DNA from 3 places in the Salipaludibacillus sp. HK11 genome. Region 1 is predicted to be linked to each of the others. Evidence: a T-box and tRNA genes for the amino acid it is inferred to sense, from the RefSeq annotation. Region 1 holds a T-box; the other regions hold tRNA genes.
What was found. The T-box of region 1 lies ahead of ileS (isoleucine--tRNA ligase). A T-box ahead of a tRNA ligase gene usually reads a tRNA of that ligase, here a tRNA-Ile.

Region 1 (4,458 bases):
CACGCTCCTTGTCAAGAATTGTCCATGGGAATGTCTAATGATTATGAAATAGCAATTGAAGAAGGGGCCACATTTATTCGGGTCGGATCATCACTTGTAGGAAAAGAAAACTAAAAGGTGAGGTGAAATCATGACCTTAAAAAGAAAATTTCAACGTTTTTTTGAACTTGATGATGAATATAATGAGAATGAGGAAGAAGTGGACGAAGAGTTTAAAGAAACAGACTTCCATACTCCAGAAAGTAAACAAAGAAAAGACAAAGGAAATATAGTTAGTTTAAGTAGTGTCCAGAGCCAGGCTAAGGTGATTCTTCTTGAACCACACAGTTATGACGAAGTACAAGAAATAGCAGACCAATTGAAAAATCGTAAGGCTGTCGTAATTAATTTACAGCGAATTTCAAGAGATCAAGCAAAAAGAATTGTGGATTTTCTAAGCGGAACAGTATACGCTATTGGTGGGGATATTCAAAAGCTTGGTAATTGCATTTTTCTCTGTACACCTGATAATGTAGATGTAACAGGATCGATTTCAGAAATGTTTCAAGAATCATAGAAGTAAGGGAAGGTGATAAAAGTGGCAGTTGTTGCAGAGATTATTTTAACAGGCATGCGCCTTTATTGGTTTGTTTGTATTATATATATTTTTATGTCGTGGATCCCAAATTCTAGAGAGTCAGCCTTTGGTCAAACGATAAGTAAAATAGTTGAACCATTTTTTGCTCCTTTCAGACAAATTATTCCACCATTAGGAATGATTGATCTTTCACCACTTGTTGCAATATTTTCGCTTCGTTTTGCGATGGATGGAGTAAGATACTTATTCTCTCTTATTATTTAAAGTAGGAAGTGTTTTTAATGTCTATTTACGAGCATTATCGTAAAGATGAGCATGCTTTTGTTGATCAAGTTGTCGATTGGAAATCTTTAGTTGAACTAGAATATCGATCGAAGATAACAGATTTTTTAGATCCAAGGCAACAAAAAATGCTACTATCATTAATTGGAAACTCTGATGAAGTTAATGTAAGTTTTTGGGGTGGCCATGAGAGTGCTGAAAGAAAGAGAGCACTTCTTTATCCTGATTATTTAACCCCTAAAAAAGATGACTTTCAAGTTTGTGCATTTGAATTACATTATCCTAGCAAATTTGTTACGATCGAACATCCGCAAATTCTTGGTTCCTTGATGAGCATAGGAATGAAGCGTGATAAGTTTGGTGACATTCTTTCCAAGGAAGGAAGGTTCCAAATTATTATGTCACAAGAAGTAGCTGATTATATACTCGTCAACTTTCAATCAGTAGGAAAGGCTAAAATCGAATTAGAACCGATACCTGATGATCAAGTGATCGAGCAAGTTAAGATGTTAGAAGAATCATTTGTTACAGTGTCTTCGATGCGATTGGATACAGTTATTTCAGAGGCGTTTCGTATTTCAAGATCTAAAGTGAAACCGCAAATAGTAAGTGAAAGTGTAAAAGTCAATTGGAAAGTTGTTGTTGATCCCTCGTATCAATTAGAAGAGGGAGATGTCCTTTCAATGAAAGGACAAGGTAGATGTGAATTAATGGAAAAAAATGGTGAAACGAAAAAAGGGAAACAAAGACTTGTTCTAGGATTTCCTAAATAAGTTTGTTTTTAAAAGGGTTCTTGCTTGGTTATGTCGAAATATGATACATACTAACTAACATTCGGAGGTGTTTTTCATATGCCATTAACTCCCTTAGATATTCATAACAAGGAGTTTACAAGAGGATTTCGAGGCTATGATGAGGACGAAGTCAATGAATTTTTAGATCAAATTATTAAAGATTACGAAATGGTTATGCGTGAAAAGAAGGAACTATATGATCGTGTTCAAGAATTGGAAGACAAATTGACTCATTTTTCTAACATTGAAATGACGTTGAACAAATCAATCCTCGTTGCTCAAGAAACAGCCGAGGGTGTTACGAGAAATGCCGATAAAGAGGCGAAATTGATTATTAAAGAGTCAGAAAAAAATTCCGATCGAATTATCAATGAAGCTCTTGGTAAGTCAAGAAAAGTCGCACTTGAGATAGAAGAATTGAAGAAAGAGGCATCTGTTTATCGGACACGCTTTAGAATGTTATTAGAAGCGCAATTAGAAATGTTAAACACAGATGATTGGGATGATTTAAGTCAGACTGCTACTGAAAAAGATGAAGAAGAGTCATATGAAAACATATAAACATTCTTGACGAAGAAAATGAATGTATCTTATACTGTAAATGATATGATTAAGGTTAGAAATTCTTTGCTAAGATTTTAATAAATAGCGTTGAAAGGGCTAGTAAAAATAGAATGGTGACTAAAGCGAATCGGTGACGGTGTGAGACCGATGTCTATCTATTTTGAATATCCCCCTGGAGCTGCATACTGAACAAAAAGAGTAGTCTTTTTTAGTAAATTATGCCGGTTCATGACCGATATGTCATGCTGAGTGAGTTATTGTTTTTATTATGAAGACAATACTTATAAGGGTGGTAACGCGGGTTTTCCTTCTCGTCCCTATGTGGATGAGGAGGTTTTTTTGTTTAGCTAATTGGTGATTTTTTAAGAATCAGCAAAGGTGCTTAACAGAGTCTAGGTTTATAAGTGTTATGTCATGGTAAGCTTTCATGAATAGTACCGCATAAATGAAGTATAGAAATCAGGAGGAATAACGATGGAATATAAAGAGACATTATTGATGCCAAAAACAGAATTTCCGATGAGGGGAAACCTTCCGAATCGGGAGCCAGAAATGCAGATGAATTGGAATGAAATGGGAATTTATGAAAAAGTACAAGAACGAACAAAAGGCAGACCGTTATTTGTATTACACGACGGTCCTCCATATGCAAATGGTGATATTCACATGGGTCATGCGTTAAATAAGGTTTTAAAGGACTTTATTGTTCGCTATAAATCAATGAGCGGTTTCCATGCACCTTACGTACCAGGTTGGGATACACATGGTCTTCCAATCGAAACAGCTTTGACGAAAAAAGGGAAAGTAGACCGTAAAAAATTATCGATTGCAGAATTCCGTAAAAAGTGTGAGGAATATGCTTTGGTACAGATCGATAGCCAACGTGAACAATTTAAACGACTAGGAGTACGAGGAGATTGGGAAAATCCATATGTGACTTTGACCCATGAATATGAAGCGCAACAGATTAAAGTTTTTGGGGATATGGCAAAGAAGGGGTACATTTATAAAGGAAAAAAACCTGTTTATTGGTCCCCATCTTCCGAGTCTGCTTTGGCTGAAGCGGAGATTGAATATCATGATACACGCTCTCCATCGATTTATGTTGCATTCGATGTGATGGACGGAAAAGGTGTCTTATCAGGAGATGAGAAGTTTGTCATCTGGACGACAACACCATGGACGATTCCAGCAAACCTTGCGATCGCTTTGCATCCAGAATTAACTTATGCAGTTGTAAAGGTGAATGGTAGTAAATTAGTCGTAGCAAAAGATCTGATTGAGACGTTAGAAAAAGAACTGGAATGGGAAACGAATGAGATTGTTGATACGTTCAAAGGGGCAGAGTTAGAAAATATTAAAGCGAAGCACCCTTTATATGAGAGAGAATCTCTCGTTATCCTTGGAGATCATGTCACAACAGAGGCTGGTACAGGTTGTGTGCACACAGCACCTGGACACGGGGAAGATGACTATATTGTTGGACAACATTACGGGTTAGATGTTTTATGTCCAGTCAATGATAAAGGTGTTTTTACAGACGAAGCGCCGATGTTTGAAGGTTTATTTTACGATGCTGCTAATAAGCCAATTTCTGAAAAATTGGAAGAAGTAGGAGCATTATTGAAATTGAATTTCTTCACACATTCATATCCACATGATTGGCGTACGAAGAAACCTGTCATTTTTCGTGCTACAGCTCAATGGTTTGCATCAATTAAAGATTTCAGAGAACAGTTACTAGAAGAAGTTCAAGCAGTGGAGTGGTTACCTAAGTGGGGCGAAACGAGGCTGTTTAATATGGTTCGAGACCGTGGAGACTGGTGTATTTCTCGCCAACGTGCATGGGGCGTTCCGATCCCAGTTTTTTATGGGGAAGATGAACAGCCGATTATCAATGATGAGACGATCACACATGTTTCTGACTTGTTCCGGCAACATGGTTCAAATATTTGGTTTGAGTGGGATACGAAAGACTTACTCCCAGAAGGGTTTACTTCTGAGCAGAGTCCGAACGGAACATTCACAAAAGAAACAGATATCATGGATGTATGGTTTGATTCAGGCTCTTCTCACCAAGCAGTTTTAGAAGAGAGAGACGATCTCGTTCGACCGGCAGATGTTTATCTTGAAGGTTCTGACCAATATCGTGGTTGGTTTAATTCATCTTTATCTACTGCAGTCGCAGTGACGGGAAAAGCGCCTTTTAAATCGGTTATTAGTCATGGATTTGCGTTAGAT
Region 2 (4,458 bases), 830 kb from region 1:
CCCGCACGAAAGGTGCAACGATTTGGGCACTGTCTCAACGAGAGACCCGGTGAAATTATATTACCAGTGAAGATGCTGGTTACCCGCGACAGGACGGAAAGACCCCATGGAGCTTTACTGTAGCTTGATATTGGATTTCGGTACAGCTTGTACAGGATAGGTAGGAGCCTTGGAAACCGGAGCGCTAGCTTCGGTGGAGGCATTGGTGGGATACTACCCTGGCTGTACTGGAATTCTAACCTCGAACCGTGATCCGGTTCAGGGACAGTGTCTGGTGGGCAGTTTGACTGGGGCGGTCGCCTCCTAAAGAGTAACGGAGGCGCCCAAAGGTTCCCTCAGAATGGTTGGAAATCATTCGTAGAGTGCAAAGGCATAAGGGAGCTTGACTGCGAGACATACAGGTCGAGCAGGGACGAAAGTCGGGCTTAGTGATCCGGCGGCACCGTATGGAAGGGCCGTCGCTCAACGGATAAAAGCTACCCTGGGGATAACAGGCTAATCTCTCCCAAGAGTCCACATCGACGGGGAGGTTTGGCACCTCGATGTCGGCTCGTCGCATCCTGGGGCTGAAGTAGGTCCCAAGGGTTGGGCTGTTCGCCCATTAAAGCGGCACGCGAGCTGGGTTCAGAACGTCGTGAGACAGTTCGGTCCCTATCCGTCGCGGGCGCAGGAAATTTGAGAGGAGCTGTCCTTAGTACGAGAGGACCGGGATGGACACACCGCTGGTGTACCAGTTGTTCCGCCAGGAGCATCGCTGGGTAGCTACGTGTGGAAGGGATAAATGCTGAAAGCATCTAAGCATGAAGCCCCCCTCGAGATGAGATTTCCCATCACGCAAGTGAGTAAGATCCCTCAGAGAAGATGAGGTTGATAGGTCTCGTGTGGAAGCATGGCGACATGCGCAGCTGAGAGATACTAATCGATCGAGGGCTTAACCAATGCTTTGATTCGAAGACGATTCATTCATATACCATCGTTATCCAGTTTTGAGAGGTCAATATGACCGATCAATTTCATATGTCCAGTGACGATCGCGGAGAGGTCACACCCGTTCCCATGCCGAACACGGAAGTTAAGCTCTCCAGCGCCGATGATAGTTGGGGGATCTCCCCCTGTGAAAGTAGGACGTCGCTGGGCATACACATATGGGGCCTTAGCTCAGATGGGAGAGCGCCTGCTTTGCACGCAGGAGGTCAGCGGTTCGATCCCGCTAGGCTCCACCAATTTATTTTTGCAATAATAAATATTTTTGATTGTGGCGGTGTAGCTCAGCTGGCTAGAGCGTACGGTTCATACCCGTGAGGTCGGGGGTTCGATCCCCTCCGCCGCTACCATAAATTACATGGAGGAATACCCAAGTCTGGCTGAAGGGATTGGTCTTGAAAACCAACAGGGGTGTCAAAGCCCGCGGGGGTTCGAATCCCTCTTCCTCCTCCATATTTTTATAAGGTCCCGTGGTGTAGCGGTTAACATGCCTGCCTGTCACGCAGGAGATCGCGGGTTCGAATCCCGTCGGGACCGCCATTTTTTTATTTGTGCTTTTTTAAAATTTTGATCTTAAAGAAGTCAAGGGTTTAAAAGAAAAGATGTTTGAGCATACCTATGTATGTAATAAAGATTTAAATGAAGCTGACGAAGAATTTCGTAGCTTATCTTCAAGAAAATATGGAGGGGTAGCGAAGTGGCTAAACGCGGCGGACTGTAAATCCGCTCCTTCGGGTTCGGCAGTTCGAATCTGCCCCCCTCCACCAGTTTTAGGGGTATAGTTTAACGGCAAAACGAAGGTCTCCAAAACCTTTGATGCGGGTTCGATTCCTGCTACCCCTGCCAAATTATTTTGTGGCGGTTGTGGCGAAGGGGTTAACGCACCGGATTGTGATTCCGGCATTCGTGGGTTCAATTCCCATCAGCCGCCCCATTTATACATAATATAGGGCTATAGCCAAGCGGTAAGGCATCGGATTTTGATTCCGTGACCCGCAGGTTCGAATCCTGCTAGCCCTGCCATTATATGCGGAAATAGCTCAGTGGTAGAGCACCACCTTGCCAAGGTGGGGGTCGCGGGTTCGAATCCCGTTTTCCGCTCCAGAGCAGCTATGGTATTTAGCTCACTTATATGTTAGCTTTAAACCATCTATTGTATTTGTATGCGGGTGTAGTTTAGTGGTAAAACCTCAGCCTTCCAAGCTGATGATGTGGGTTCGATTCCCATCACCCGCTCCATTTTTTGATATCCTTAATGGGCCTGTAGCTCAGCTGGTTAGAGCGCACGCCTGATAAGCGTGAGGTCGGTGGTTCGAGTCCACTCAGGCCCACCATATTCCACAGTAGCTCAGTGGTAGAGCTATCGGCTGTTAACCGATCGGTCGTAGGTTCGAATCCTACCTGTGGAGCCATTAAGGAGAAGTACCCAAGTGGCTGAAGGGGCGCCCCTGCTAAGGGTGTAGGTCGCGTGAGCGGCGCGAGGGTTCAAATCCCTCCTTCTCCGCCACTTTTTTTCTGGCCCGTTGGTCAAGTGGTTAAGACACCGCCCTTTCACGGCGGTATCACGGGTTCGAATCCCGTACGGGTCACCACTTATTTTACAAAAAAGATATAAACCAAAAAGCAATTTCATTATCGTAAGCATCGTGAATATTCATGAGTGTAAAGCTGCGAGTCATTAGCTCAGTTGGTAGAGCATCTGACTTTTAATCAGAGGGTCGAAGGTTCGAATCCTTCATGGCTCACCATTACATAATCAAAGCATTCCTATATAGGGATGCTTTTCTTTTTGTTTTCCCTGTCAAAAAAATTTTTAAGAGAGTTCGAACTACCTCCCTCCGTTTTGGAATTAAAATAAAGATTTGTTTTGCTTGATAATTATTCATCTAAGTGCATCATGTATAGCTTAGTTTGACCATATGAGATCAAGTAATTACGATAATTCAGATCGGATTTAAAGTATTTGAGCAAATTGCTTGTTTGAAAAGGTTTTCACATGTTTTAATAAGAAACAATGAAAGTTAATTTCTTTCATACTTTAAAGGAATGGAGTGATCGAGATGGATTTGCGTCAAGATATAAAATTGTATCCATATCTTTTTAATAATGAATGGAAAGTAAGTGAAGGTGGAAAAACTGTTCAAATTAAATCACCTGATGATGGACGAGTTGTAGGAGAAGTTCCTGCTATGACTCAGGAAGAAGTCGATCTAGCTGTTAATAGTACTGCTGACGTTCAGGCAAACTGGGAAGCAACTGAAGGTCATGAGCGCTCTCAGCTGCTTCACCGTTGGGCTGATGAATTAGAGAAAATGACTGATGAGATAGGTGAAACAATTCAAGCGGAAGTGGGAAAAACACTTGCTGCTTCGAAGAGTGAAGTGAAGCGAACGGCACAATTGATTAGACATACAGCTGAAGAAGGTTTACGTACACATGGTAGCTTTATTCAAGGGGATGCCTTTCCTGGTGCTTCAAAAGCAACAAAAGCGATGGTACAAAAAGTTCCTCACGGAGTTGTCTTAGCGATTTCACCGTTCAATTATCCAGTAAATCTGGCAGCTTCTAAAATTGCACCAGCACTAATTACAGGAAATACAGTTGTTTTTAAGCCCGCTACACAAGGAGCAATCAGTGGATTATTGATGGTAAAGGCGTTGGTGAAAGCAGGACTTCCGAGTGGGGTAGTAAATGTTGTTACTGGGCGTGGATCTGTCATCGGTGATTTTATTGTGACACATCGAAAAGTTGACATGATTACTTTCACTGGAGGTACCGCTACTGGACAGCACATCGCGAAGAAATCTTCAATGATTCCAGTTGTTCTTGAGCTAGGTGGTAAAGACCCAGCAATTATTTTAGATGATGCTGATCTTGATAAAGCTGCCAAGGAAATTGTCAGTGGAGCGTTAAGTTACTCTGGTCAGCGTTGCACAGCGATTAAACGAGTGATGGTTAATAATAGTGTAGCTGATGATCTTGTAGCGAAAATCAAGCACAACGTATCAAAATTAACTGTTGGTAAGTCAACGGAAGATGCTGACATTACACCGATGATTGATCAAAAATCAGCTGATTACGTGTTAGCTTTAATTGAGGATGCTAAGCAAAAAGGTGCAACTGTTGTTTCTCAAGGATCACAAGATAAAAATTTACTTGGTGCAACCATTTTAGATCATGTAACAGAAGAGATGGATATTGCGTGGGAAGAACAATTTGGACCAGTGCTACCAATTATGCGTGTTGAGAACGAATTAGAAGCAATTGATTTAGAGAGACGAAATGAGTATGGTCTTCAAGCTAGTATTTTCACGAAAAATCTTGAAAATGCCTTTGCTCTTTCAGATCGCTTGAATGTTGGAACTGTCCAAGTAAATGGAAAAACGTCTCGAGGACCGGATCATTTCCCATTCCTTGGCGTTAAAAATTCTGGACAAGGTGTTCAAGGTATCGGTCGAAGCATTGATTCGATGC
Region 3 (4,458 bases), 2.5 Mb from region 1:
GCAGGCGAGTTGCAGCCTGCAATCCGAACTGAGAATGGCTTTATGGGATTGGCTTGACCTCGCGGTCTTGCAACCCTTTGTACCATCCATTGTAGCACGTGTGTAGCCCAGGTCATAAGGGGCATGATGATTTGACGTCATCCCCACCTTCCTCCGGTTTATCACCGGCAGTCACCTTAGAGTGCCCAACTGAATGCTGGCAACTAAGATCAAGGGTTGCGCTCGTTGCGGGACTTAACCCAACATCTCACGACACGAGCTGACGACAACCATGCACCACCTGTCACTCTGTCCCTCGAAGGGGAAAGGCTAGTCTCCTAGCTGTTCAGAGGATGTCAAGACCTGGTAAGGTTCTTCGCGTTGCGTCGAATTAAACCACATGCTCCACTGCTTGTGCGGGCCCCCGTCAATTCCTTTGAGTTTCAGCCTTGCGGCCGTACTCCCCAGGCGGAGTGCTTAATGTGTTAACTTCGGCACTAAGGGCATCGAAACCCCTAACACCTAGCACTCATCGTTTACAGCGTGGACTACCAGGGTATCTAATCCTGTTTGCTCCCCACGCTTTCGCGCCTCAGCGTCAGTTGTAGGCCAGAAAGTCGCCTTCGCCACTGGTGTTCCTCCACATATCTACGCATTTCACCGCTACACGTGGAATTCCACTTTCCTCTCCTACACTCAAGTCTCCCAGTTTCCAATGACCCTCCACGGTTGAGCCGTGGGCTTTCACATCAGACTTAAGAGACCGCCTGCGCGCGCTTTACGCCCAATAATTCCGGACAACGCTTGCCCCCTACGTATTACCGCGGCTGCTGGCACGTAGTTAGCCGGGGCTTTCTCGTGAGGTACCGTCAAGGTGCCGCCCTATTCGAACGGCACTTGTTCTTCCCTCATAACAGAACTTTACGATCCGAAAACCTTCATCGTTCACGCGGCGTTGCACCGTCAGGCTTTCGCCCATTGCGGATGATTCCCTACTGCTGCCTCCCGTAGGAGTCTGGACCGTGTCTCAGTTCCAGTGTGGCCGATCACCCTCTCAGGTCGGCTACGCATCGTTGCCTTGGTAAGCCATTACCTTACCAACTAGCTAATGCGCCGCGGGCCCATCTCGTAGTATGAGGATTGCTCCCCACTTTTACATTCAAATCATGCGATTCAAATGGTCATCCGGTATTAGCTCCGGTTTCCCGGAGTTATCCCAGTCTACAAGGCAGGTTGCCCACGTGTTACTCACCCGTCCGCCGCTCATTCCACAAGCGTCACCCCGAAGGGATCTGCTTGCTTCCTGCGCTCGACTTGCATGTATTAGGCACGCCGCCAGCGTTCGTCCTGAGCCAGGATCAAACTCTCCGATAAAGTATGATGACTTTTCATCAAGTTTGATGTCCATGACATCAAAACCAAACTTTCGTCTGGCGTTTCTTGCTTGGTGTTACTTTGACGGGATATTTAAAATATCCCACTTCGCTTGGCTTTTTGTTTAGTTTTCAAAGGTCAGAATGATGCATTGTTATGGTGGGCCTGAGTGGACTCGAACCACCGACCTCACGCTTATCAGGCGTGCGCTCTAACCAGCTGAGCTACAGGCCCTAAAGCAACATTAATTACTATAACATGTAATAAAATAATAATGCAATAGTTTTTTGAAATAATTTATTGGAGCGGGTGATGGGAATCGAACCCACATCATCAGCTTGGAAGGCTGAGGTTTTACCACTAAACTACACCCGCAGATAAAATTGCACTTACTTTTCTAGTAAAGTAATTATGGTCGGGAAGACAGGATTCGAACCTGCGACCCCTTGGTCCCAAACCAAGTGCTCTACCAAGCTGAGCTACTTCCCGACAGTTATTTAAAATAAACGGCGAATCAATTCAATGTAGATTGAATTTAAATGGTGCGCCCTGAGAGATTCGAACTCCCGACCTTTTGATTCGTAGTCAAACACTCTATCCAGCTGAGCTAAGGGCGCAAAAAAATGTTTTGGTGCGGTCGAGAAGAGTCGAACTTCCACGGGATTTCTCCCACTAGGCCCTCAACCTAGCGCGTCTGCCATTCCGCCACGACCGCTCAAACATAGCAACTCTTAGTTTCAAATTGAATTTGGTACGGGTGAAGGGACTTGAACCCCCACGTCCGAAGACACTAGATCCTAAATCTAGCGCGTCTGCCAATTCCGCCACACCCGCATATTTATGGCGGTCCCGACGGGATTCGAACCCGCGATCTCCTGCGTGACAGGCAGGCATGTTAACCGCTACACCACGGGACCATAAATATAATATATTCTATTAAAATGGTGGAGGATGACGGGCTCGAACCGCCGACCCCCTGCTTGTAAGGCAGATGCTCTCCCAACTGAGCTAATCCTCCACGTTTTCATTTATATAAATTCACTTCATTATCGAGTAATGATATATAGTAAGTTTTAAAAACAATACAATATCTATTAAACAAGAATTTGGTGACCCGTACGGGATTCGAACCCGTGATACCGCCGTGAAAGGGCGGTGTCTTAACCACTTGACCAACGGGCCATAAAAAAGTCACTGGCGGAGAAGGAGGGATTTGAACCCTCGCGCCGCTCACGCGACCTACACCCTTAGCAGGGGCGCCCCTTCAGCCACTTGGGTACTTCTCCTTAATGGCTCCACAGGTAGGATTCGAACCTACGACCGATCGGTTAACAGCCGATAGCTCTACCACTGAGCTACTGTGGAATAATGGTTTATTAACAAAAGCTAAGAATCTCTTCGTCACCCTTGTTCTTTCAATCCTTCACTTACGTCTGTGTAAGCTGCAGCCTTTCTTTTTCTTGCTTCCTCGGCCTTTTTATTTCTTATTAATAAATGGTCTTGAACTCAAAAAGAAATCAGCCAATTCTCTATGCTAAAACTGTCACCGTATCAAACAAAATACTAACTATTTTGTTGTTAACGACGTACTAAATTTTAGCCTATTGAGTAAATAATGTCAACAGCTTTTAACGTCATCCTTTTGTAAGCGACTTTTATACTTTAACATATTGAAAAACCACCGTCAATCTTTTTCTAGTGTCATACTTTTTATTTTTTCTATCCTACCTTTACACTTCCCACAGACATATCTTTTCGTATTAAACCTACGCCTTCTGTGAAATTCCACTCCACATTTTTTACAGCGATAGAGATGCATCGTCTTTATTTGATTATGACTATTAGGGATTGTTTGGCAATGACGACTTCCCCCTACTTTTGCTAACAAATATTTAAAGTCATTATCTTTGTGTTGATATCCTTTTCCTTCTATATGTAAATGATAATGGCACAGTTCATGTTTAATAATCTTAACTAACTCATCTTCACCATGATGTTCTAATTGTTTTGGATTAATTTCAATATGGTGACTATGCAATGAATATCGCCCACCTGTTGTTCGCAATCTTTTGTTAAAAAAAGCAGTATGCTTGAATGGCTTATGAAAAAACTCTTCTGATAATCTTTCAGTTAGTAATTGTAACTGCTCGTCAATCATTAATTACACTTCCTTCATAAACAAAATCATCTCATCTTTTTCATTCGATAAAAGTTTTACTAACTTAGACAACTATATCAACATACACTGTTAATATTACAGCGGTTCAGTCTTTTAGAACAACAATAAAAACAGAAGGGAGGAATAACCTTGCCGTCTTGGTTAAAATCACAACTGCAAGAGGCATATGATAGAAGGGACTTAAGAAGAATTCTCGTACTAAACCAATGTTGGTTTTATTATAAAAACTCAAATATAAGTTCTGATTAATTTAATAGTTTTAGATATACCTAATAATTAGAAATTTTTCCATTCATATAGTATCTAGTATACATTATAAAAATCGTATTTTCGCCTTCAAGCCCTATGCTTTTTAGTCAATTCATTACCGTTACAAAATATTCAAAAAGAAGTCACGCCCAACATTCCGTTTGGATGGTGACTTCTTTTGTCTTTACTGCTCTTTAGGCTGAAGCATCGTTAAAGCGACTCGACCTTTTTTTAAATCTACATCTTCGACCCAAACCGTTACAACGTCTCCAACAGAGACAACTTCCATCGGGTGTTTGACGAATCGATTAGCAAGTTTTGAAATATGAACCATCCCATCTTGCTTCACACCAATATCGACAAAGGCGCCAAAATCAACGACGTTCCGAACCGTCCCTTCCAATTCTATGCCTTTTGACAAGTCTTCCATTGATAACACGTCTGTTTTTAGCAGCGGTTTTTGTACATCGTCACGAGGATCTCTTCCTGGACTTGATAGCGAATCAAAAATATCTCGTAACGTTGGTAATCCAATGTCATATTTTTCGGACATTTCATTGACATTCACTTCCGCTAGTTTATTTTTCACTTCTGTCGTTCCGATTTGCTCTAAAGAAATATCTAACTCTTTCATGATCTTTTTCGTTACTGGATAACTCTCAGGATGGATCGACGTT

Region 2: it encodes a tRNA-Ile, which carries the amino acid that the T-box ahead of ileS (isoleucine--tRNA ligase) is inferred to sense. The anticodon was not compared.
Region 3: it encodes a tRNA-Ile, which carries the amino acid that the T-box ahead of ileS (isoleucine--tRNA ligase) is inferred to sense. The anticodon was not compared.

What each region holds. Positions count from the first base shown of each region.
Region 1 covers NZ_CP181045.1:1,763,048-1,767,505, reverse strand. Annotated here, with positions in the region: gene ACM26V_RS08710 (YggS family pyridoxal phosphate-dependent enzyme) at 1-114, shown strand, start outside; gene ACM26V_RS08705 (cell division protein SepF) at 131-556, shown strand; gene ACM26V_RS08700 (YggT family protein) at 578-841, shown strand; gene ACM26V_RS08695 (RNA-binding protein) at 859-1,632, shown strand; gene ACM26V_RS08690 (DivIVA domain-containing protein) at 1,711-2,214, shown strand; T-box leader at 2,296-2,539, shown strand; gene ileS (isoleucine--tRNA ligase) at 2,692-4,458, shown strand, end outside.
Region 2 covers NZ_CP181045.1:2,591,823-2,596,280, reverse strand. Annotated here, with positions in the region: rRNA gene ACM26V_RS12640 (23S ribosomal RNA) at 1-939, shown strand, start outside; rRNA gene rrf (5S ribosomal RNA) at 1,021-1,137, shown strand; tRNA gene ACM26V_RS12630 (tRNA-Ala) at 1,148-1,223, shown strand; tRNA gene ACM26V_RS12625 (tRNA-Met) at 1,258-1,334, shown strand; tRNA gene ACM26V_RS12620 (tRNA-Ser) at 1,345-1,437, shown strand; tRNA gene ACM26V_RS12615 (tRNA-Asp) at 1,449-1,524, shown strand; tRNA gene ACM26V_RS12610 (tRNA-Tyr) at 1,668-1,751, shown strand; tRNA gene ACM26V_RS12605 (tRNA-Trp) at 1,757-1,830, shown strand; tRNA gene ACM26V_RS12600 (tRNA-His) at 1,843-1,918, shown strand; tRNA gene ACM26V_RS12595 (tRNA-Gln) at 1,933-2,007, shown strand; tRNA gene ACM26V_RS12590 (tRNA-Gly) at 2,014-2,088, shown strand; tRNA gene ACM26V_RS12585 (tRNA-Gly) at 2,150-2,223, shown strand; tRNA gene ACM26V_RS12580 (tRNA-Ile) at 2,242-2,318, shown strand; tRNA gene ACM26V_RS12575 (tRNA-Asn) at 2,322-2,396, shown strand; tRNA gene ACM26V_RS12570 (tRNA-Ser) at 2,401-2,491, shown strand; tRNA gene ACM26V_RS12565 (tRNA-Glu) at 2,502-2,576, shown strand; tRNA gene ACM26V_RS12560 (tRNA-Lys) at 2,657-2,732, shown strand; gene ACM26V_RS12555 (NADP-dependent glyceraldehyde-3-phosphate dehydrogenase) at 3,045-4,458, shown strand, end outside.
Region 3 covers NZ_CP181045.1:4,266,390-4,270,847, reverse strand. Annotated here, with positions in the region: rRNA gene ACM26V_RS20345 (16S ribosomal RNA) at 1-1,353, opposite strand, end outside; tRNA gene ACM26V_RS20340 (tRNA-Ile) at 1,511-1,587, opposite strand; tRNA gene ACM26V_RS20335 (tRNA-Gly) at 1,655-1,728, opposite strand; tRNA gene ACM26V_RS20330 (tRNA-Pro) at 1,766-1,842, opposite strand; tRNA gene ACM26V_RS20325 (tRNA-Arg) at 1,894-1,970, opposite strand; tRNA gene ACM26V_RS20320 (tRNA-Leu) at 1,983-2,068, opposite strand; tRNA gene ACM26V_RS20315 (tRNA-Leu) at 2,103-2,187, opposite strand; tRNA gene ACM26V_RS20310 (tRNA-Asp) at 2,195-2,270, opposite strand; tRNA gene ACM26V_RS20305 (tRNA-Val) at 2,296-2,371, opposite strand; tRNA gene ACM26V_RS20300 (tRNA-Glu) at 2,461-2,535, opposite strand; tRNA gene ACM26V_RS20295 (tRNA-Ser) at 2,549-2,639, opposite strand; tRNA gene ACM26V_RS20290 (tRNA-Asn) at 2,644-2,718, opposite strand; gene ACM26V_RS20285 (SprT family protein) at 3,038-3,511, opposite strand; gene cmpA (cortex morphogenetic protein CmpA) at 3,662-3,781, shown strand; gene ACM26V_RS20275 (Tex family protein) at 3,966-4,458, opposite strand, start outside.